3 regions of the Brenneria tiliae genome follow, and region 3 is predicted to be linked to each of the others. Evidence: predicted binding sites of a transcription regulator. Region 3 holds the regulator's gene; each other region holds the start of a gene.

What was found. The regulator PurR, encoded in region 3, represses purine synthesis genes. The targets are predictions, from matches to a motif close to CANGCAAACGTTTGCNTG.
Positions count from the first base shown of each region.
Region 1: a site for PurR is predicted at 1,794-1,811, ahead of guaB (IMP dehydrogenase). Genes of this name have one in related genera too.
Region 2: a site for PurR is predicted at 1,201-1,218, ahead of purL (phosphoribosylformylglycinamidine synthase). Genes of this name have one in related genera too.

Region 1 is NZ_JAKPCB010000102.1:394,450-401,947, forward strand. It holds gene guaA (glutamine-hydrolyzing GMP synthase) at 1-170, opposite strand, end outside; gene guaB (IMP dehydrogenase) at 265-1,731, opposite strand; gene xseA (exodeoxyribonuclease VII large subunit) at 1,904-3,286, shown strand; gene MFP24_RS20510 (M4 family metallopeptidase) at 3,367-4,410, shown strand; gene MFP24_RS20515 (protealysin inhibitor emfourin) at 4,411-4,749, shown strand; gene ssp4 (Ssp4 family T6SS effector) at 4,909-5,874, shown strand; gene MFP24_RS20525 (hypothetical protein) at 5,874-6,482, shown strand; gene MFP24_RS20530 (zinc ribbon domain-containing protein) at 6,531-6,755, opposite strand; gene MFP24_RS20535 (AEC family transporter) at 6,774-7,498, opposite strand, start outside.
Region 2 is NZ_JAKPCB010000102.1:440,762-448,259, reverse strand. It holds gene mltF (membrane-bound lytic murein transglycosylase MltF) at 1-879, opposite strand, end outside; gene purL (phosphoribosylformylglycinamidine synthase) at 1,316-5,200, shown strand; gene MFP24_RS20730 (hypothetical protein) at 5,508-5,651, opposite strand; gene MFP24_RS20725 (sensor histidine kinase) at 5,860-7,296, shown strand; gene qseG (two-component system QseEF-associated lipoprotein QseG) at 7,300-7,498, shown strand, end outside.
Region 3 is NZ_JAKPCB010000090.1:9,433-17,503, forward strand. It holds tRNA gene MFP24_RS04795 (tRNA-Val) at 276-352, opposite strand; gene MFP24_RS04800 (MATE family efflux transporter) at 549-1,919, opposite strand; gene MFP24_RS04805 (riboflavin synthase subunit alpha) at 2,227-2,862, shown strand; gene cfa (cyclopropane fatty acyl phospholipid synthase) at 2,925-4,085, opposite strand; gene purR (HTH-type transcriptional repressor PurR) at 4,416-5,447, opposite strand; gene cydH (cytochrome bd-I oxidase subunit CydH) at 5,825-5,914, shown strand; gene MFP24_RS04825 (C40 family peptidase) at 6,012-6,767, opposite strand; gene MFP24_RS04830 (Grx4 family monothiol glutaredoxin) at 7,099-7,449, shown strand; gene rnt (ribonuclease T) at 7,555-8,071, opposite strand, start outside.

The DNA of each region.
Region 1 (7,498 bases), on a different contig from region 3:
GAAAGGATAATCCCGTTGGGGTTAAATTCGCGGATCTGCGCTTCTGTGACATCCCATGCCCACAGTTCGCAATAAACGCCCAATTCACGAATGCGTCGAGCAACCAGCTGCGTGTATTGCGAGCCGAAATCCAGAATAAGAATGCGGTGTTGATGAATGTTTTCTGTCATAAGAGGCGTGTTCCAAAATACGAATTGAAGCAATAATGATTAAACCCGGCGAATAGTACCGGGTTTAACGCTTTAAATCAGCCTGCAAATCACCTTATGAACCCATGCGGTAATTCGGCGATTCCTTGGTAATGGTAACGTCGTGGACGTGGCTTTCCTGAATACCGGCGCCGCTGATGCGCACAAATTCGGCCTGGGTACGCAGCGCATCGATCGTGCCGCATCCGGTCAGGCCCATACAGGAGCGCAGCCCCCCCATTTGTTGATGGACGATCTCTTTCAGACGGCCTTTGTAAGCCACGCGCCCTTCGATACCTTCCGGCACCAGTTTGTCCGCCGCATTGTCGCTCTGGAAGTAGCGGTCGGAAGAGCCTTTGGACATCGCTCCCAGCGACCCCATTCCGCGGTAGGATTTGAAAGAGCGCCCCTGATACAGTTCGATCTCGCCGGGAGACTCTTCGGTACCGGCCAGCATCGAGCCCACCATCACACAGGCGGCCCCTGCGGCGATCGCTTTGGCGATATCGCCGGAGAAGCGGATGCCGCCGTCGGCAATCACCGGAATACCGGTGCCTTCCAGCGCTTCGACCGCGTCGGAGATTGCGGTGATCTGCGGGACGCCCACGCCGGTGACGATACGGGTGGTACAAATAGAGCCGGGGCCGATACCCACTTTAACCGCGCTGACGCCGGCGTCCGCCAGCGCTTTTGCGCCCGCGGCCGTCGCCACGTTGCCGCCGATAATCGGCAGGTTGGGATATTTGGCGCGGGCATCGCGGATACGCTGCAACACCCCTTCGGAATGGCCGTGTGAAGAGTCAATCAACAAAACATCAACGCCCGCCGCAACCAGCGCGTCGATACGTTCTTCGTTGCCGTCACCGGCGCCGACGGCCGCCCCTACGCGCAGACGGCCGTGCTCATCTTTGCAGGCGTTGGGTTTACGTTCCGCTTTCTGGAAATCTTTTACGGTGATCATGCCGAGCAGATGAAACTGGTCGTCCACCACCAGCGCTTTCTCAACGCGTTTTTCATGCATTCTTTGCAGAACGACTTCGCGGGCTTCGGCGTCTTTTACCGTTACCAGGCGCGGTTTGGGGGTCATCACGGCGCTGACCGGCAGATCCAAATCGGTGACAAAGCGAACGTCACGGCCGGTGATGATACCGACCAGCTCATTGCCTTCGGCGACCACCGGGTAACCGGCAAATCCGTTACGTTCGGTCAGCTCTTTTACCTGACGCAGCGTCGTCGTCGGAGTAACGGTCTTAGGATCGATCACCACGCCGCTTTCGTATTTTTTGACCCGGCTGACTTCTTCAGCCTGACGCTCAATGGACATATTCTTGTGAATAAATCCCAGACCGCCCTCCTGAGCCAGGGCAATCGCCAGATTGGATTCCGTTACGGTATCCATCGCGGCGGACAGCATAGGAATATTCAGGCGAATGGTTTTCGTCAGTTGAGTGGTTAAATCAGCCGTGTTCGGCAGAACGGTGGAATGGGCGGGAACAAGGAGAACGTCGTCAAACGTCAGTGCTTCTTTAGCGATACGTAACATGGGCAATATCTCACCAAGGTGGATGTGAAGAACGGATAAAATATTGCCGTGGCATTATACAGAGCGTAACCGGTTGCCTCCAGCATTTTTTTGATAAAATGCTTGATTACCTGTTGCAGGCAGGTAGTATCGATCAATTAAGTCACTGTTTTAAAATTTGATCTGGCTCACAATGTCTCAATTTCCCTCCGCCGCGATTTTTACCGTTAGCCGCCTGAACCAGACGGTTCGACAACTGCTGGAAATGGAGATGGGTCAAATCTGGCTTTCCGGTGAAATCTCCAACTTTTCTCAGCCGTCATCCGGCCACTGGTACTTTACGCTGAAAGACGAGCGTGCGCAGGTGCGTTGCGCCATGTTCCGCAACAGCAACCGCCGTGTCACCTTTCGCCCGCAAAACGGTCAGCAGGTGCTGATTCGCGCTGCGATTACGCTGTACGAACCGCGCGGCGAATATCAGTTGCTGGCGGAAAGCATGCAGCCGGCGGGTGACGGTCTGTTGCAGCAGCAGTTTGAACAATTAAAACAGAAGCTCGCCGCAGAAGGGCTTTTCGATCAGCAATTTAAACAGGCATTGCCAAGCCCGGCCAGACAGGTCGGGGTGATCACCTCCGCCAGCGGCGCCGCCCTGCACGATATTTTAAAGGTATTGCAGCGGCGCGATCCTTCCCTGCCGGTAGTGGTCTACCCGACCGCGGTGCAAGGCAACGACGCGCCGCAACAGATTGTGCGCGCCATTGAACAGGCCAACCGGCGCGACGAATGCGACGTGTTGATTGTCGGGCGCGGCGGCGGTTCGCTGGAAGATTTATGGAGCTTTAACGACGAACGGGTGGCGCGGGCCATTTTTGCCAGCCGCATTCCCATCGTCAGCGCGGTCGGTCATGAAACCGATGTCACCATCGCCGATTTTGTCGGCGATTTGCGCGCGCCCACGCCGTCAGCGGCGGCGGAACTGGTCAGCCGCAATCAGCTCGAACTGCTGCGTCAGATACAGTCCCAGCGCCAGCGGCTGGAAATGGCGATGGATTATTATCTCGCCCAGCGCAGCCGCGAATTTACCCGCCTGCACCACCGTTTGCAGCAGCAGCATCCGCAGCTACGGCTGGCGCGCCAGCAGACCCAATTGGTCAGGCTGCGCCAGAGGTTGGATGAGGGGATGCAGCTGCAGCTCAAACGGCTGTCGCGCCGTAGCGAGCATCTCCAGCAACGGCTGGCTCAGCAACAGCCGCAGCCGAAAATCCACCGCGCGCAGCAACGTCTGCAACAGTTGCATTATCAGCTGCAGCACGCCCTTGAACGCCAGCTCGGCCAGTATAAGCAGAGGCTGGGAGCCGCCTGTTCGCACCTGGAAGGGGTCAGCCCGCTGGCGACGCTGGCGCGGGGCTATAACGTGACCACCACCTCAGGCGGGCGGGTGTTGAAAAAGGTGGCCCAAACTGCGCCGGGCGAAACCTTGAAAACCCGCCTGCAGGATGGCTGGATCGAAAGCCAGGTCACCGCGCTGGTGCCGGAAAAGAGAACCGCATCAATAGCCAAAAAACGCCGAACATAGCATCGGCTTCCGGACTATACTTAGCGATGTAGCTGTACGTCTGAATTGCCGAACACCACCTTTCTCAAGGAGATAGAGGTATGAAGTCCAGACCGATTCACAGCGTCATCCCGCCCTACATCCTGCACCGCATTATCGCCAATGGTTCAGAGGCCCAGCGCCACTGCGCCCAACAGACGTTGATGCACGTCCAGTCTCTGATGGTAAGCACTCACCCCAGGCCGCAACCCCACCCGTTGGCTTCTCCCGGTCAGGTACACCGCGAAATTCACGATGCGGAAAACCAGCAGCAACTGCCCGGCAAGCTGGTGCGTGCGGAAGGACAAGACGGCAACGGCGATATCGCCGCCGATGAGGCCTATGACTACCTGGGCGTTACCTATGATTTCTTCTGGCGGACGTTCCAGCGCAACTCTCTGGATAACCAGGGGCTAACGCTGTCAGGTACGGTACATTACGGTCAGGATTATCAGAATGCGTTCTGGAACGGCCAACAAATGGTCTTTGGCGACGGTGACGGCAAGATATTCAATCGTTTCACCATCGCCATTGATATCGTGGCGCACGAACTGACGCACGGCGTGATAGAAAACGAGGCGGATCTCATCTATTTCAGACAGTCCGGCGCCCTGAACGAATCGCTGTCCGACGTTTTTGGTTCAATGGTGAAACAGTTCCACCTTGGGCAAACCGCAGAGCAGGCGGACTGGACGATTGGCGCCGAGCTGCTGGCCGAAGGGATCCACGGCACCGGCCTGCGCTCGATGTCGAATCCGGGAACCGCGTATGACGATCTGCTGCTGGGCACGGACCCGCAGCCCTCGCATATGGACAATTACATTAACACCCGCGAAGACAACGGCGGCGTGCACCTGAACTCCGGTATACCGAACCGCGCATTTTATCTGGCCGCAACCGCGCTGGGCGGCTACTCCTGGGAAAAAGCGGGCTGGATATGGTATGACGCCCTGAGTGATAAATCCCTGCCGCAGAACGCCGATTTCGACGTGTTTTCACGCTACACCGTGAAGCACGCCGAGCAGCGTTTCGACCAGTCCGTGGCCGATATCGTCAAGCAATCCTGGGAAAAAGTGGGGGTGGTATCCGCTCCGGGAAGCCTGTAAATGAAGACATTACCTGAACTTAATAACGATGCAGTGGTAGAGCTGGCGCGTGAAGGCGGTATCGCCTGGATCCCCAAGCTGGCCGGGCTACGGCGTTTCGCCCTCGCCAACCTGCCGGAGTCTGAGCGGGAACGTATTTGCGCCGCTATCCGCAACGCGTTGCCGCTGGCGCGCGAACCCGGAAAACCGGACTCCCCCGGACGCGGCGATCAATTTTATTACCGCATTCATATCTATTTTTCTCCCGCAGAAAACACCCACCATATTGAACAAGAATTTTTGATTCCGGAAGAGCTGGCGCCGTCGGAACTCACCTCCCTATGGCGCGAAGGCAAATAACGCCTTGAAATCAGCATAAGAATTTTCTTATTGCCTTGATTCCATCCGCCGCGCTATGGTTTACCGATTAAACACTCAAGAAAGTAATTAGCTGTTTTATAACGAAATACTTTAAATAATTTGAGTTGCAGGCATTATTTAATATGAAGGAGCATAAAAATGCCGTTGACCCCTTCCCTCGCCGAACGCGGCTTGACGAGCTATGACTTTTCCCGCTGGACGGGTAATCAGTCAGGCGCTGATTTTGATTTTCAGGCCCTTGCACAGTCTCTCGACTGCACCCGCGATTTTTATCAGGTTGGAATTATCTATGCCGACGGCCACCAGCGCTATCTGGTGCGGCCTTCAAAGCGATATGCAAATAATAATGAAAGTATTGTCACTCATGTAATTGTGACTAAAATACCTCAATTAAGCCAATATTCGGTAGAGAAAAGCCTGAGCAAAGCCATTGAGTCACCCTCTATCGCGGCGGAAGTCAGTTCGACTATGTTATCGTGTGGTGCTATGTCCATAGCAGTTTTTAGCATGTTCAGTGGTGCAGCGAGTGTTCCTTTAACTGGAGGAACCAGCATAGGTATTATTGCACTTGGCTATGCTGGTACTATAGCAACTGCAATGCAGTGCGGTAATGGGCTAATACGTCTTTATGATATTACTTTTAATGCGGGACAGAATGTCACCTGGCTCGATTCAGAAGGCTGGTACATTACCATATCCACTATTATGGACGTTGTTTCGCTCATCAGTGCTGGTGCAGCAATCAAACAAACTGTAAGTATGTACCGTAAAATGAGAGCAGTATCTTCAACAGAGGCCAGAGAATGGCTAAAATCGATTCCACGTCAGGACAGAGCACGTTTGACATTCGAACTGATAAAAATAGAAAACCCGAGAATGACAGATGCGCAAATAAAAACAGCGATAAAGATGGGGATTTTCCCTAAAAGATTCCCAAGCTCAGATATTCAAAACATATTGAAAAAACAACTTAATGATGCATTAACGGGAGCCGCTGCTTTTGCTGGGAGCGCTTTAAGTGGCACCATAAGAAATCCGAGCAATTTGTTGAAAAGCTCTAATTATGCTGTTAGTGTCATTCAATCTATTCCGGTATTAAAGTAATGAAAATAAAATTAGGTGAAAATTTTAATGAATTAATCTGTCATGGAAAGGAGGTTGAGAAGGAGATTAGAGATAAGAACCCTGCGTTATACAGACGTTCAGGGAAAAAATTAGAGAATTTCTTCCTTGAGGAAAAAAACGCGCTCCCTCCTGTAACGCCATTGACAATAGTCCTGTCTATCTTTTTATTACTGCCCGTTGCCGTAATAAATACAATAACGTTATCAGAGCTATTTATCAGTGATAGAAATAATTATGGGCTTCGTTTCGGTTTCACCGTTGTCACACTCATTATTTACTATATTATACCTCTTATTATGATGATCCATTATATCCCAAGGGGTCACAATATAGGATTGGAAGTATTAAAGAAACTTTACATCATCTCTTTATTTCTGGGAGTGGCAAACTGTATCTATAATATTACCCTCTACATTCAGAAAGGATTGGATGCACATCTTGTCATTCCTGTTATTATTATCCTTTCACTATATTCCGTTTTTAAACTGATAAATTCACCATCATTTTACATTTTCGTCTATTTTTGTCGAAGTAAAAGGATTGCTAAAATAACCTATCAGTGGCGAAAAAGCAGAAAGAAAGCCTAGAAAATAAAAGCGCATATCGTCACAACTTATGGTTTTTAATTTCTCCCCCTACCGTTTGTGCAACGAAAATACCACCCGCGATTTCGAAACCAAACCATGCCCCTGCTGGCAAAAATAATCCACCGCGCCGCAGGCTTTCAGCACCTGAAGCGGGTGGTTGCATTCAGGGCAATCGGCTTCGCGCAGATAATCCTGCCGACAGGCCGGGCAGTGAAAACAATGGTCGTTTTTCCAGTTCATCACGCCATGACAGCGCGGACAAGTGACTTCCATCTTTTCTCTCCCGTATAACTAAATAACCCCGAGCGAGCGCAAGAAATAGACGCCCAGGGCGATAACAAAGAACGAACCGGCGGTGGTCAAACCAATAATATTGGCCGCCAGCGTCGGATTGCCGCCCATTGCCCGGGTCATCGCATAGCTGCCCGCCGCCGTCGGCGTGGCGGAAAACAAAAAAATCACCCCGAGCGTAACGCCGCGAAAACCGACCAGCCAGCCGCCCAGCGTCAGCATGCCCGGCACCAGCAGCAGCTTGGCCAATGAGGAGAGCGCCGCCACGTTGGATGAGCGAAAAATCATCCGCAGGTCGAGGCTGACGCCGGCGCACAACAGCGCCAGCGGCAGCGATAGCGCGGCAATAAAGCCGCCGGTCTGCTGGATCACCGTCGGCATCGGCCAGCCGCTTTTCGAATAACACAGGCCGCCCAGCAGGCCGAGGATCAGCGGGTTGGTGACGATGCTCTTCAGCAGCGCGGGAATGCTGATCCCCCGCCCGTCGGCCTTACGCTGTAAACTGCGCGTCAAGGTGATAACCGACAGCACGTTAAACATAATCACCGTCACCATCAGGTACAGAGAACCGACGGCGACGCCCTCCTGGCCATAGGCGCTCATGGCAAACGCCAACCCCATAATACCGGTGTTGGAGCGAAACCCGCCCTGCACGAAGATACCGCGCTCGGTCGGTTCCTTAACCACATAAACCGCGGCGAACTCCAGCAGCAGATAGCTCAGCA
Region 2 (7,498 bases), on a different contig from region 3:
CAGCGGCTGGAAATCGGGCAGGGTTTCATCAATGGCGCTGAGGAAGGTGGTGGTGTCGACGTAATCGAACTCGCCCACGTGGCCCAGGTATTTTTCCTCCAGCCGGGCGAGGGTGCCGTCTTCAACGATGCGGCTGAAAAAATCCAGCAACGCCGCCGCCAGGCTGTCGTCATTCGAGCGCCGCATATACCAGGTGACCGGCTCTTCATCGCTGAGATCGAACGCCACGGCGAGCTGTGGATGGATGCGCTGCATTAAACCGATGGTGACGGAATCTCCCAGCGTATAGTCGAGCTTTCCGTCAACCACCTCTTTCAGCAGCTCCTGAGTGGTCAGCTCGGAAGCCGACTCCCAGTTTAGCTGCGGATACTTGTCGTTTTTCAGATCGCGCAGCGTGGCGATGTGCGCGGATCCGGAGGTTACGGCCAGGCGGCCGGTTAATTTTTCCAGCGTTTTGGGACGGGCGTTCCCCAGGCGATACACCAGCTGTTGCGAGACCGAATAATAGGTCGGTCCGGCGCGGTAACGCCCCAGGCGCTCATGATTGTAGATCAGCCCGGCGGCCAGTATATCCGCATCGTCGTCATCCAGGTCGTCAAAAAGATCGTCAAGATTTTTACGCGACGAAACCACCAGCTTGACGCCGAGATAGTCGGCGAAACGCTTCGCCAGTTCATAATCGAGACCTGCCGCGGCGCCTTTACTGAGATAGTAAGTCAGCGGCGAGTCGATGGTGCTGATCCGCAACTCGCCGCGCGAGAGGATCTGTCTGAGCTGATCGTCCTGACTACTGCGCCAGGGGATATTGGGCCATAAGGCCAGCGCCAGCAGCAGCGTGATAACCCCGATGAAAAAATAGTTTAATTTTAAACGCTTCAAATAGTCGTCTCTCTGCGGCCTGCCAGCCTCTTAGTCTGTAGCCACCGTTCCCGGCGATTTTTTATGGCGGGCTATCCTGCCCGCCACCCTTAAAGGGCCGCCGCAAGCGGCGTTTAAAATCGTTCCCGACGATTTTTTACTCGTCTCATCCATGAGACTCGCCCAGAGGGCCGTCGCAAGCGACGTTGAAAATCGTTCCCGACGATTTTTTATACGAAAGTCCCAGAGTCGGGGCATTTTGCGTAACAAAGCGCCGGCGTGCAACTTTTATTGATTTGGTTAATGATTAACCTATGCCGCCATGCGATGTGCAACAATAACCGCGCAAACGGTTTCGTCCGCGGGAAGGATTCACTATAATGGCGCGCGTTTCCCCCCTGTAGCGCCCAATGACTGCACGCCGGTCAGTGCATCGAAGACGAGAGAACTTTAGATTATGGAAATACTGCGTGGTTCACCTGCTTTGTCGGCTTTTCGTATTAATAAACTGCTTGTCCGCTGCAAAGAGCACCTTTTGCCGATCAGCGATATTTATGCCGAATACGTGCATTTCGCCGATGTCAGCGCGCCGCTGAACAACGATGAACAGGCCAAACTGACGCGTTTGCTGAAATATGGTCCGTCTCTCGCCGAACACGAACCGCAGGGCCGTCTGCTGCTGGTGACTCCTCGTCCCGGCACCATTTCGCCGTGGTCTTCCAAAGCCACCGATATTGCGCATAACTGCGGGCTGAATAAGGTTTTGCGTCTGGAGCGCGGTCTGGCCTTCTACATTCATGCGCCGACGCTGAACGATGAACAGTGGCGGCAACTGGGGGCGTTGCTGCACGATCGCATGATGGAAAGCGTTTTCGATGAGATGCGGCAGGCTGAAAAACTTTTCTCTCATCACCAGCCCGCGCCGTTAAAACGCGTCGAGATCCTGTTACAGGGCCGTCAGGCGCTGGAAGAAGCGAACGTCCGCCTGGGGCTGGCGCTGGCGGAAGATGAGATCGATTACCTGCTGGATGCGTTTACCAGGCTGGGCCGCAACCCGACGGATATCGAGCTGTATATGTTCGCCCAGGCGAACTCCGAGCATTGCCGGCATAAAATTTTCAACGCCGACTGGGTGATCGACGGCGAGGCACAGCCGAAATCGCTGTTCAAGATGATTAAAAACACCTTTAGCCACACGCCGCAGCACGTGTTATCCGCCTATAAGGATAACGCGGCGGTGATGGAAGGCTCCGCCGTCGGGCGTTTCTACGCCGATGCCCAGGGCAATTATGATTACCATCAGGAAGAGGCGCATATCCTGATGAAAGTGGAAACCCACAACCACCCGACGGCGATTTCACCCTGGCCGGGGGCGGCAACCGGTTCCGGCGGCGAAATTCGCGATGAAGGCGCAACCGGACGCGGTTCCAAACCCAAGGCGGGCCTGGTCGGATTCTCGGTATCGAACCTGCGCATCCCCGGTTTTGAACAGCCGTGGGAAGAGGACTTCGGCAAACCCGATCGCATCGTCAGCGCGCTGGATATCATGACCGACGGCCCGCTGGGCGGCGCGGCGTTTAACAATGAATTCGGCCGTCCCGCGCTGACCGGCTATTTCCGCACCTATGAAGAGCGGGTGGACAGCCATAACGGCACCGAACTGCGCGGTTACCACAAGCCCATCATGCTGGCCGGCGGTCTTGGCAATATCCGCGCCGACCATGTGCAAAAAGGCGAAATCAGCGTCGGCGCCAAGCTGATCGTGCTGGGCGGTCCGTCGATGAATATCGGCCTGGGGGGCGGGGCGGCGTCGTCAATGGCCTCCGGCCAGTCCGACGCCGACCTGGATTTCGCCTCGGTGCAGCGCGATAACCCGGAAATGGAGCGCCGCTGCCAGGAAGTGATCGACCGCTGCTGGCAGTTGGGCGAGGAGAATCCGATCCTGTTTATTCATGACGTGGGCGCGGGCGGCCTATCCAACGCCATGCCGGAACTGGTCAGCGACGGCGGCCGCGGCGGGCGTTTTGAACTGCGCGATATTCTGAACGACGAACCGGGCATGAGCCCGCTGGAAGTGTGGTGCAATGAGTCGCAGGAGCGTTATGTGCTGGCCGTCGCGCCGGAGCAACTAGCGCGGTTTGACGAAATCTGCCGCCGCGAGCGCGCGCCTTACGCGGTGATCGGCGAGGCGACGGAAGAACTGCATCTGACGCTGAACGACCGTCACTTCAACAATCAGCCGATCGATCTGCCGCTGGACGTATTACTGGGTAAAACGCCGAAAATGCTGCGCGACGTCGAGCGCAGGCAGGCGGCGGGCACGCCGTTACAGCGGGACGGCATTTATCTGGCGGAAGCGGTGGAGCGCGTGCTGCACTTGCCGGTGGTGGCGGAAAAAACCTTTCTGATTACCATTGGCGACCGCTCGGTCACCGGCATGGTGGCGCGCGACCAGATGGTCGGCCCGTGGCAGGTGCCGGTGGCGGACTGCGCGGTCACCACCGCCAGCCTGGACGGCTACTACGGCGAAGCCATGTCTATCGGCGAACGCGCGCCGGTGGCGCTGCTGGATTTCGCCGCCTCCGCCCGCCTGGCGGTGGGCGAGGCGTTGACCAATATCGCCGCGACCCATATCGGCCCGTTGACCCGGGTTAAACTATCCGCCAACTGGATGGCGGCGGCCGGTCATCCGGGCGAAGACGCCGGGCTTTACGATGCGGTAAAAGCCATCGGCGAAGAGCTCTGCCCGGCGCTGGGGCTGACCATTCCGGTGGGCAAAGACTCCATGTCGATGAAAACCCGCTGGCAGGAAGGGGAGGAAGAACGCGCCATCACCTCGCCGCTGTCGCTGGTGATTTCCGCTTTTGCTAGGGTGGAGGATGTTCGCGGCACGGTGACGCCGCAGTTGCGCGCCGAGCAGGATAACGCGCTATTGCTGATCGACCTGGGCGCCGGGCATCAGGCGCTGGGCGCCACCGCGCTGGCGCAGGTTTACCGCCAGTTGGGGAGCGATACCGCGGACGTGCGCAATGCGCATCAACTGGCCGCTTTCTTTAACGCCATACAACAGCTGGTGGCGGAAAAAGCCCTGCTGGCCTATCACGATCGCTCCGACGGCGGACTGCTGGTAACGCTGGCGGAGATGGCGTTTGCCGGCCACTGCGGCGTGAACGTCGATATCGCCGCGCAGGGAGGCGATGCGCTGGCGACGCTGTTCAACGAGGAACTGGGGGCGGTTATTCAGGTTGCCGCTTCCCGTCAGGCCGAAGTGGAAAGCGTGTTTGCCCGCCATGGTCTGGCGGACTGCGTTCACTATCTTGGCCGCGCCGAAGAGGGCGGCCGTTTTATCATTACCCGCGGCGACGAGGTGGTTTACCATGAGAGCCGGACCACGCTGCGTCGCTGGTGGGCTGAAACCACCTGGCAAATGCAGCGTCTGCGCGATAACCCGCAGTGCGCCGATCAGGAGCATATCGCCAAGCAGGATGACAACGATCCGGGCCTGAACGTGGCGCTGACGTTTGATCCGCAGGAAGATATCGCCGCGCCCTATATTGCCCGGCAGGCCCGTCCGAAAGTGGCGGTGCTGCGCGAGCAGGGGGTTAACTCCCATATCGAAATGGCGGCGGCCTTCCACCGCGCCGGTTTTGACGCCGTCGACATCCATATGAGCGACCTGCTGGCGGGACGCCGGGATCTGCAGGATTTTCAGGCGCTGGTGGCCTGCGGCGGCTTCTCCTACGGCGATGTGCTGGGCGCCGGCGAGGGCTGGGCGAAATCCATTCTGTTCAACGCCAAGGTGCGCGATGAGTTTGCCGCGTTCTTCCAGCGCCCGCTGACGCTGGCGCTTGGGGTGTGCAACGGCTGTCAGATGATGTCGAATCTGCGCGAGCTGATTCCGGGCGCCGATCTGTGGCCGCGTTTTGTGCGCAATAAATCGGACCGTTTTGAGGCCCGCTTTAGTCTGGTTGAAGTGGAGAAGAGCCCATCGTTGTTTATGAACGACATGGCGGGCTCGCGGATGCCCATCGCGGTTTCCCATGGCGAAGGTCAGGTTGAAGTGCGCGATGCGGCGCATCTGGCGGCGCTTGAGCAGCATAATCTGGTGGCGTTGCGCTATGTGAATCACTACGGCCAGGCGACGGAGAATTACCCGGCTAACCCCAATGGTTCGCCCAACGGCATTACCGCCGTGACCAGCGCCAGCGGTCGGGCCACGGTGATGATGCCGCATCCCGAGCGCGTATTCCGCAGCGTCAGCAACTCCTGGCACCCGGAAGAGTGGGGTGAAGACGGCCCGTGGCTGCGTATGTTCCGCAATGCGCGCCGGCAGTTGGGGTAATCACGCTTAGCACACGCAAGGGACTTTCGGTCCCTTGCGTGGATGACAAACAGTGCAATAACCCCTGTGTCGCGTTTTTGCGACAAAGGCAAATTTAACCGTCTCTGATTGGCGACATTTAACTGATTGATTTATATGATGTGCATCACATAACCGGAAAAACGTCTGTTTTTGACGACATAAAGCGGGTTTTCGCGCCGTTATCGGCGGCCGGAAGAGCGATTGGCTAAGGTGTTGTTAAAAAAACTGAATATAAATCATTGTGTTAAATTGGTTATTGAATATTGGCATGATAAGTGCATAATAATCACCGTTGCTCATTCAACTGGTTATGATTGCGCTGCTGATTGCAGATAAATTCGCTCATAACATCCGGAATGACGCCAAAAGAAAGGGTGCCTATCGTCCACCAGATCGATAACAGTACGCGTAAGCTGACTTTATCAAACATCGGGCGACACGTTGAGTGAGGCACCGCCTATTCAGTTACGCGGCCGGAAGACGTTATTTTTCCGGCCGCGTAATGCAAGTCCAGTCCGCTTTCCTCTCCCGTTGATGATCACCCTTGTTCACCTTGTCGTTGCTACGCAACGTTTAAAAACGTTTCTGACGTTTTTGGCGGATTCAGTTAGCATCAGAGCGAACCGATAGGTAATGAGATGATTTCCTTGAAACGATGGCGTTTATTTCCGCGTTCCCTGCGACAGTTAGTAATCATGGCTTTTCTGCTGGTGCTGCTGCCTTTATTGGTGCTGGCTTATCAGGCGTATCAAAGCCTGAACACCCTCAGCGAACAGGCGGCGGAGATTAACCGCACCACGCTGACCGATGCCCGGCGCAGCGAGGCGATGACCAGCGTCGCCCTGGCCATGGAGCGCAGCTACCGCCAATACTGCGTGCTGGATGACCAGACGCTGGCGACGCTCTACCAAAATCAGCGCAATCAGTATTCCCAGATGCTGGATTCCCACGCCTCCGTTCTGCCGGAGCCGCGTTATTATCAAACCCTGCGCCAGTATTTAACCCAGCTTGCGCAGTTAAGCTGCCACAACAGCGGACCCGGCCGCGAAGCCTCCGAACTGCTGGAAAACTTCTCCCGCGCCAACGGACAGATGGTCCAGATAACCCGGGAAGTGGTGTTTTCCCGCGGTCAGCAACTGCAACAGGCGATAGCCGAGCGCGGCCGGTTTTTTGGCTGGCAGTCACTGCTGCTGTTTCTGGTCAGCCTGTTGCTGGTGGTGCTGTTTACCCGGATGATCATCGGCCCGGTAAATGGGGTGGAGCGGATGATCAATCGTCTGGGAGAAGGGCGATCTTTGGGCAATACCAGCACCTTTAAGGGGCCGCGTGAAATTCGTTCCCTGGCGCAGCGCATTATCTGGCTGAGCGAGCGGCTTTCCTGGCTGGAATCACAGCGGCATGAATTTCTCCGGCATATTTCCCATGAGCTGAAAACGCCCCTGGCGAGCCTGCGCGAAGGCACCGAACTGCTGGCGGATGAAGTGGCCGGCCCGCTGACGGCGGATCAGAAAGAAGTGGTATCCATTCTGGACGACAGCAGCCGGCATCTGCTGCAGCTGATAGACCAACTGCTGGACTATAATCGTAAACTGGCGGATGCGCCGACGGAGCTGGAGCGGGTCGAAATCGAGGAAATCGTCGATATCGTGGTGTCGTCCCACAGCCTGCCCGCCCGGACGAAAATGATGCATACCGCTATTGAACTGGCGGCGGAGCGCTGTTGGGCGGAAACCACGCTGTTGATGCGCGTCATCGATAATCTCTATTCCAATGCGGTGCACTATGGTGAGGAATCCGGTAACATTTGGATCCGCAGCCGTCTTACCGGCAATCGGGTGCAGATTGACGTCGCCAATAGCGGTACGCCGATTCCGGATGCGGAGCATGGTATGATTTTCGAGCCTTTTTATCAGGGCAGCCATCAGCGCAAAGGCGCGGTAAAAGGCAGCGGACTGGGGCTGAGTATCGCCCGGGATTGTATTCGCCGTATGCGCGGCGAGCTAAGCCTGATAACCGTTGACTATGCCGATGTCTGTTTTCGTATTGAATTGCCATTAACTTCTGAGAATGAATAGATAATGAATGAATGGTTCGCCCGTCCTTTCCCGCGGCGCATCCTGCCCGCCGTATTGGATGTATCCGTTAGCCGTGTGTTAAAGGCCGTGGTGATGTTATTGCCGGTAGCCGTATTGGCCGGATGCATCAGTAATGTGAGCAGCTACGTATCGTCGCAGGATACGGAAAATTCACCCCCGAAAGAGCAGGTAACCGACTATC
Region 3 (8,071 bases):
TGAATAAGGAGCAGGGCCGAGTGAGCCTCCCGTTACGGCTGCTTATCGAACTCGACGGATCTTATCGTGTCCGTTTGCAAAAGCAGGCAAATAAACGGGTATATTTCGTTCCCGCCGACAAAATCGCTGCTATCGATGCATGCGAGTCAAACGGAGCTCAGACTGCAGTCAAGAAATAGCAATGTCGACATGAACGCCAGAGGTTGAGCGTCATCATAGCGCGTTAAATGTATCGGATACGGGGAGATTTCAGTGGAAACCGCGGGAGCAAGAAATGGTGCGTTCTAATGGACTCGAACCATCGACCCCCACCATGTCAAGGTGGTGCTCTAACCAACTGAGCTAAGAACGCATTGTGATGCTGGCGGCGTTAACGCCGCGCTGTCAGGGCGACAACGGGGACGAATATTAACGGGCTATACCGCGGCTGGCAAGGAGAAAAACGCAAATTTGTTCTGTGCGGCGCGCGATTGCTGCGCTTCTATCCAGACCGTGCTTTTTTTCATCATTTTCCGCGCTATCCGGCTGATTCCTTAACGGAATCTGCATTAGCGCGCGGCGCGCAGCAGGATTTTTTCCGCGGGTTGCCGCTGTAGCCAGCGAATGCGGGTGACCATCATGATCGCCGCCGCGGTCAGGCCGATGATAAATCCCCACCAAAAGCCCGCCGGTCCCATTCTGGGCACAAGATAATCGGTTAGCGCCAGCAGGTAGCCGCTCGGCAGCCCCAGCATCCAATAGGCGGTAAAGGTTATGTAAAAGATCGAGCGGGTGTCTTTATAGCCGCGCAGTACGCCGCTGCCGATAACCTGAATCGCATCGGATATTTGATAAACGGCGGCCAGCAGCATCAACTGCGACGCCATCGCCACCACCGCCGGCTCCTGGTTGTAAAGCAGGGCGATGGGCTCGCGCAGCAGCGTAGTGAAAATTGCGGTGCAGAATGCCAGTACCACGCCGGTTAGCAGTCCCATATACGATGAAATGCGGGCATTGTCCACCGAGCCTTCTCCCAGTCGGTGGCCGACGCGTATTGTCGTGGCTATACCCACGGAAAGCGGCAGAACGAACATCAGGGAGCTGAAGTTAAGCGCGATCTGATGACCGGCGACGTCCACCACTCCGAGCGGTAAAACCAGCAGCGCGACGATGGCGAATAACGTCACCTCAAAGAGCAGCGCCAGCGCAATGGGCAGGCCGAGACTAAACAGGCGCTTCAGCGTGTGCCAGTCCGGTGTGAATCGCTGCGGCGACCTGATATCGCGCAGCCAGACCGCACGCCTGGTATAGGCCGCCATCAGCAGCAGCATGATCCAGTAAACGGACGCCGTCGCCACGCCGCAGCCCACGCCGCCCAGTTCCGGCATGCCGAACTTGCCGTGGATGAAAATGTAGTTAATGGGGATGTTAATCAACAATCCGATAAACCCGATAATCATGCCCGGCAGGGTTTTCGACAGGCCCTCGCACTGGCAGCGTAAAACCTGATAGAACAGGTAGCCAGGTACGCCCCACAGCAGGGCGTGTAAATAGCCGATGGCTTTTTCAACCAGTTCGGGCGAGTCATTGTTCATCAGGCGGATAATATGCTGTCCCTGATAAAGCGCCAGCATGGTTAACAGGGAAACCGCCAGCGCCAGCAAGGAGGATTGCCGAACCTGATGTGCGATACGATCGCGGCGGCCGGAACCATTTAACTGGGCCACCACCGGCGTCAGCGCCAGCAATAATCCGTGACCGAACAGGATGGCGGGCAGCCAGATAGAGGTGCCTACGGCAACCGCCGCCATATCGGTGGCGCTGTAGGCGCCGGCCATAATGGTATCCACCACACCCATGGATGTCTGAGACACTTGCGCAATGATGACAGGAACCGCTAGCGCCAATAACTTACGCGTTTCAGACAGGTACTTCTGCACAAACACCTTCCTTGAATTGACCAACCGGATAGCGGGATAATTAAACCTGGATAAAAACAATGATATTGCCGATAGCGATAAGGTTGATATTGTAACGACTCGCCAGAAGTAAACCAGCTTGCCGGCGAATAAATTAGCGGTGGACATCATTGCGGTGAATATGCCCGGCGATTATTGGCAATGGGGTTTGGTTTTCAGCTTTATATGGGGCACACTGCATGATAGCGACCTATTTCAATCAGCGATGCGCGCGTCGGCGGTATCGCCCGACAGCTATTCCTTTACACCGTTTTAAGAGGCAAGCCTGATGTTTACCGGTATTGTTCAAGGCACCGCGCCGGTGGTGTCCATCGATGAAAAAGCAAATTTCCGTACCCATGTGGTGCAACTTCCGCCCGAATTACTGCCGGGATTGGTTCCCGGCGCTTCGGTGGCCAATAACGGCTGCTGCTTGACGGTAACCTCGGTGGAGGGCGACCGCGTCAGTTTTGATTTGATGAAAGAAACCCTGAGGCTGACCAATCTGGGGGATATTACCCCAGGCGATACCGTCAACCTGGAGCGGGCGGCGAAATATGGCGACGAGATCGGCGGGCATATTATGTCCGGTCATATTATCTGTACCGCGGAAGTGGTGAAGATTCTGGTTTCAGAAAATAACCATCAGATTTGGTTCCGCCTGGCGGACGAATCGCTGATGAAGTATGTGCTGCATAAAGGGTTTATCGGCATTGACGGGATCAGCCTGACGATTGGTGAAGTTACCCGCAACCGTTTCTGCGTGCATTTGATTCCCGAGACGCTGCACCGCACCACGCTGGGACAGCGGCGCCTGGGGCAGCGGGTGAATATCGAAATTGATCCGCAGACACAGGCGGTGGTAGATACGGTGGAACGGGTCTTGGCCGGCCGACAGGCGTCCGAACTGCTGCCCGAGGCGTAACGCGTAAATCCGCCCCCCGCCGGTTGGATAAGCGTCCGGCTTGCGGGGGGCGGTTTGCTATTTTAGCGCGGAACCCGTACGCCGCCCTCGATGCCGTTAACGCTGAACAGCACCTGCCACAGCTGAATATTGCGGGCGCGGAACGCGCCGGCGCAGGCATTAAGGTAGTAGCTGAACATACGGCGGAATCGCGCGGAATAGCGATCGGAAATTTCCGGCCAATGCTGCTGGAAACGCTGGTGCCAGGCCATCAGGGTGCGATCGTAATCGGCGCCGAAGTTATGCCAGTCTTCCATCAGCATATAGGGTTCGCTGGCATGGGCGATATGTTGTACGGAAGGAATGCAGCCGTTGGGGAAAATATATTTATTAATCCACGGGTCGACTTCGGAGGTGGTTTTTTTGGCGCCGATGGTGTGCAGTAAAAATAACCCGTCCGGCTTAAGATTTTTACTGACCACCCGGAAATAGGTGTCGTAGTTACGCGGTCCGACGTGCTCGAACATGCCCACCGAAACCACCCGATCGAATTGCATATCCAGATCGCGATAGTCCTGCAGCAAAATCGTGACGTCGAGATCCTTGCAGCGCTGCTGGGCTAATTTTTGCTGTTCTTTGGAAATAGTGACGCCCCAAACGGAGACGCCGTACCGGCGTGCGGCGAATTCCGCCAATCCGCCCCAGCCGCAGCCGATATCCAGCAGCGTCATTCCTGGCTGAAGCTGCAGCTTTTCGCAGATCATCTCCAGTTTGTCTTCCTGCGCCTGCTCCAGGGTGGATGCCTGTTTCCAGTAGCCGCAGGAGTACTGCATATAGGGGTCCAGCATCAGCGAAAACAAGTCGTTACCCAGATCATAATGCGCTTCGCCGACTATCCAGGCGCGTTTTTTGGATTGCAGATTCATCAGCCGTGCGGCGGCGACGCGCAAAATATCTTTCAGATGGTGAGGTATTTTTTCATCCAGTCCGGCGCGTAGTATGCGATGGAAAAAAACGTCCAGCCGCTCACATTCCCACCAGCCGTCCATATAGCTTTCACCCAATCCCAATGATCCTTCGCGCAATACGCGTTTAAAGAAATCAGGATTCTTGACCTTGATATCAAAAGGGCGGGAACCGTTGATTTTGACATCGGCCATGTCCAGCATTTCACGCACAATCTGGAACCAGGACGTATGATGACGACCCAGTTCCTCGACATCCTCTACACATGATGAACTCATAACTTCTCCCTACCTTGCTGCTCGCGAAGTACCCGCAAGGAAAGCATAGACAATTATTACCTATTAAGCGGTGTATCGGTGGGATCACCCATCGTCTACCCTCCGGATATCAGAGGAAAATGAAGAGAAAAAAGCCGGTACGCAAACACGTAGAGGCACTTATCCTTAAGATAAATACGCAAACTCCCTATGCGCTGAACACTCAAAGGATAGTGAAAAGATAATTTATGATTGTTGTGCTAAAAACTGCTGATCAGTTTATGACTGCTTCGGCCAAGGTACAAGTATAAATTGGCCGAAGCATTGTTGGCGTGGCGTGCGTTTCCGTTCTCAGGAGTAACGACGGTAATCGCGGAATGGACCGTCGGCCACGGAACGACGTTCGATAAGGCTAGGGTGAACCTCAATGGTCTGCGCGTCTTCCCGCTTGCTGGTGATGCGGTCCAGCAGCATGGCGAAAGCCGATTGCCCCAGCCGTTCTTTGGGCTGATGGATGGTGGTCAGCGCCGGGGTGAAAAAGCGGGAGTGGCGGATATTGTCGTATCCGATGACCGAAATATCCTGGGGAACGCGCAGCCCCAGCTCATCGGCGGCGCAGATTGCCCCCATGGCCATAATATCCCCGCCGCAGAACACCGCCGTCGGCCGATGTTTCTGCGCCAGAATCTGCTGCATCGCCTTATAGCCGGATTCGGGCTCGAAATCTCCCTGAACGATCCATTCATCGTGAATCTGAATATCGGCGTCTTTCAGCGCTTTTAAAAATCCAAGATAGCGCCCGCTGCCGGTATTCCGTTCCTGAATGCCGGGAATGGCGCCGATATCCCGATGGCCGCGCTCGATAAGATAGCGGCCCGCCATATAGCCGCCCTCAAAAGCGTTATCAATAATGGTATCGGTAAAATCGCTGTGGGCCTGCCCCCAGTCCATGACCACCATCGGAATGTTGCGATAGTCTTTCAGCATGGCGAGCAATTCAGGCGGGTATTCCGCGCACATGACCAGCAAGCCATCGACGCGTTTTTGGGCCAGCATGGAAAGATAGGCGCGCTGTTTATCGAGATTGTTATGTGAGTTACACAAAATCAGCGTGTAGCCTTTGGCGTAACAGCTGTTTTCGACGGCTTCGATGATTTCAGCGAAGTAGGGGGCTTCGCTTGAGGTCGCCAGCAACCCAATGGATTTGGTGTGATTGACTTTAAGGCTGCGGGCGACGGCACTGGGTGAATAGTGTAATTCCTTGATTGCCGTCCTGACGGCGGCCCTGGTCTCTTCGGCGACGAAACGTGTTTTGTTGATCACGTGCGATACGGTTGTGGTAGAAACGCCAGCACGTTTTGCCACATCTTTGATCGTTGCCATGTAAAAATGACTCCTGAAACGACTTATTACAGTCGTAAGTATATTGTTAATCGTTTGCCTGCGTTTAATGTTCTCTTCCCAGATAAAAAAAACAGGGTTTCAGAAGGAGAATGCCGAATGTTACACCTGAAGGGGCAAGGCTGGCGTTGTTCGACCAATACGCGGCGTGTCGTCAAACAGCGGATTTTGTCCGATTTGCCGCAAAAGTGGAAGCGGTAATTTATACTATTAGCGAGACGCCGGTATGAGATTTTTTTCTCAAACTATGGAAGACTGGCAATCGTGATATGCAGTTTTACCCTGAAGTTTGGTTGAATCTTCCCAGGACGGTCGATACTTTCTTTTGATAATGGGTGTGCGCAAAAAAGGAGACGCCTATGGATACTGACCTGAAGATGTCGTTGTTGACCACCATTGGTGCGTTGGCGATGATCATCGTATTTAGCTTTACCGCCGTACTGAATTAACCGGCCCTGGGCCGAGCCTCTTTTTTATCTTCGCGGACGGGTTTTAAGCGTAAAACCCGTCCGCATTATTTGCGCGCAGGCGCTGACCCCGAGCCGGTTAGCGAACGGTCTGGGGAGTGACCACGCGGCGTGCGCCGACATAGTGCTCCCGCCAGTAATCCTCGTTCAATTTACTGATACGAATATCCGCGCCGCTACGCGGTGACTGAATGAATTTCCCCTCTCCCAGATAAACCCCGACGTGATCGGCCGCGCCGCGCTTGTTGATGCGAAAGAACACCAGATCGCCGCTCTCCAGCTCGTTTTTGTTAATCGGCGCCGCGTCGCGCAGGTGGTACATTTCATTCGCCGTGCGCGGGATAGGGATTTTGACCACGTCTTTATAGGCGTAATAAACCAGACCGCTGCAGTCAAAGCCGGTGAACGGCGATGCGCCTCCCCAGCGATAAGGTTTACCCATCTGGCCCATCAGCTTATTCATCGCCGTTAATTTGGCATGCTGATAGCGTTTTTTATGCGCCTCGCTCAGCGCCAGTCCTGTTCCCGTTTTGTCTTGCAGCGCGGCTTTGGTTTTGGAGCGTGCGGAGTAAAGCCTGTGGCGGGTTTCCGGCGGCAATTTTTTAAGGTTTTTTCGCACCAGCGCCGGCGTGCCGCCCGTCGTTCTTGACGACGCCTGCTGCCGTTGATGCTTGGCGGCGCGGGGTGTTTTAGCCTTATCGGCGCCTGCATTGGCTTGCGCGCCGTTCAGCGCGGATTTTTGCGGCGCCGAATTCGGCGTATAAGGCGCCGCCTGCGCTAAATTCACCAACAGGGGGCTGAAACATAATATAAAGAGGCCGGTAAATAAGCGCATGATAGCAACGATCGGTAATAGTCCTTAAATCGCCAATGGCGCACAGTATTCCCGAAAACGGCATTATAAAACAGTGGGAATCTCTCTTTTCTTCATACAAAATAGTGAAAAAAAGTTAATGGTGGTTTTTTCGGTGGATTTATCGTCACTGCCGCCGTGAATTTCATCCCATAAGGCCCGCACCGCGGCGAAAATATACCCACATAAAAAATAGCGTTTTTTTGTGGCTGCCGCCCTCGGTACAATAACGTTGAGTGGATGGCGCCGTAATGGCTCATCTGATGTAAAGAAAGTGACGTTAGCCATCCTAAAGGTTTGAGGAAGCGAGAGAATGACGACAACGACAATTGAAAAGATTCAGCGCCAGATCGCTGAAAACCCGATTCTACTGTATATGAAAGGTTCACCTAAATTGCCAAGCTGCGGATTTTCCGCCCAGGCGGTACAGGCGTTGTCTGCGTGTGGCGAACGTTTTGCCTATGTCGATATCCTGCAGAACCCGGATATCCGCGCCGAGTTGCCCAAGTATGCCAACTGGCCGACTTTTCCCCAACTGTGGGTCGACGGTGAGCTGGTCGGCGGCTGCGACATCATTATTGAAATGTATCAGCGCGGCGAGCTGCAGCCGCTGATTAAAGAGACGGCGGATAAATACAAATCCCAGCAGCAGGATCAGGAGTAAGCCAGCCTGGAGTCGCGTGTACAAGCGCGATGCCTGCCGTATAACGAAACCTGCATAACGAAAAGAGAGGGGAGCGCAAGCCACCCTCTCTTTTTTTCAGCGGGCTTAGCTTGCCGCGGAGGCGGCTGCCGGTTGATTTTCATCCAACGCGAGCGGCCATCCGCCCATGCGCTTCCAGCGGTTGACCAGTTCACAGAAGAGCAGCGCCGTCTGATTGGTGTCGTAGAGGGCGGAATGCGCCTGGCTGGAATCAAAAGCGATGCCCGCGGCGATACAGGCTTTGGCAAGCACGGTTTGTCCCAGGACCAGCCCGCTAAGCGCGGCGGTGTCAAAGGTGGCGAAAGGATGAAAGGGATTGCGTTTCAGGCTGCAGCGTTCGGCGGCGGCCATGATAAAGCCATGATCAAAGGTCGCGTTATGCGCCACGATAATGGCCCGGTTGCAGCCCTGATCTTTTAATCCCTTGCGCACGACCTTGAATATTTCATGCAGGGCTTCGTATTCGCTGACCGCGCCGCGTAGCGGGTTGCCGGGATCGATGCCGTTAAACGCCAGGGCCGCGGGTTCCAATACTGCGCCCTCAAAAGGCTCAATGTGGAAATGTAAGGTTTCATCCGGCTGC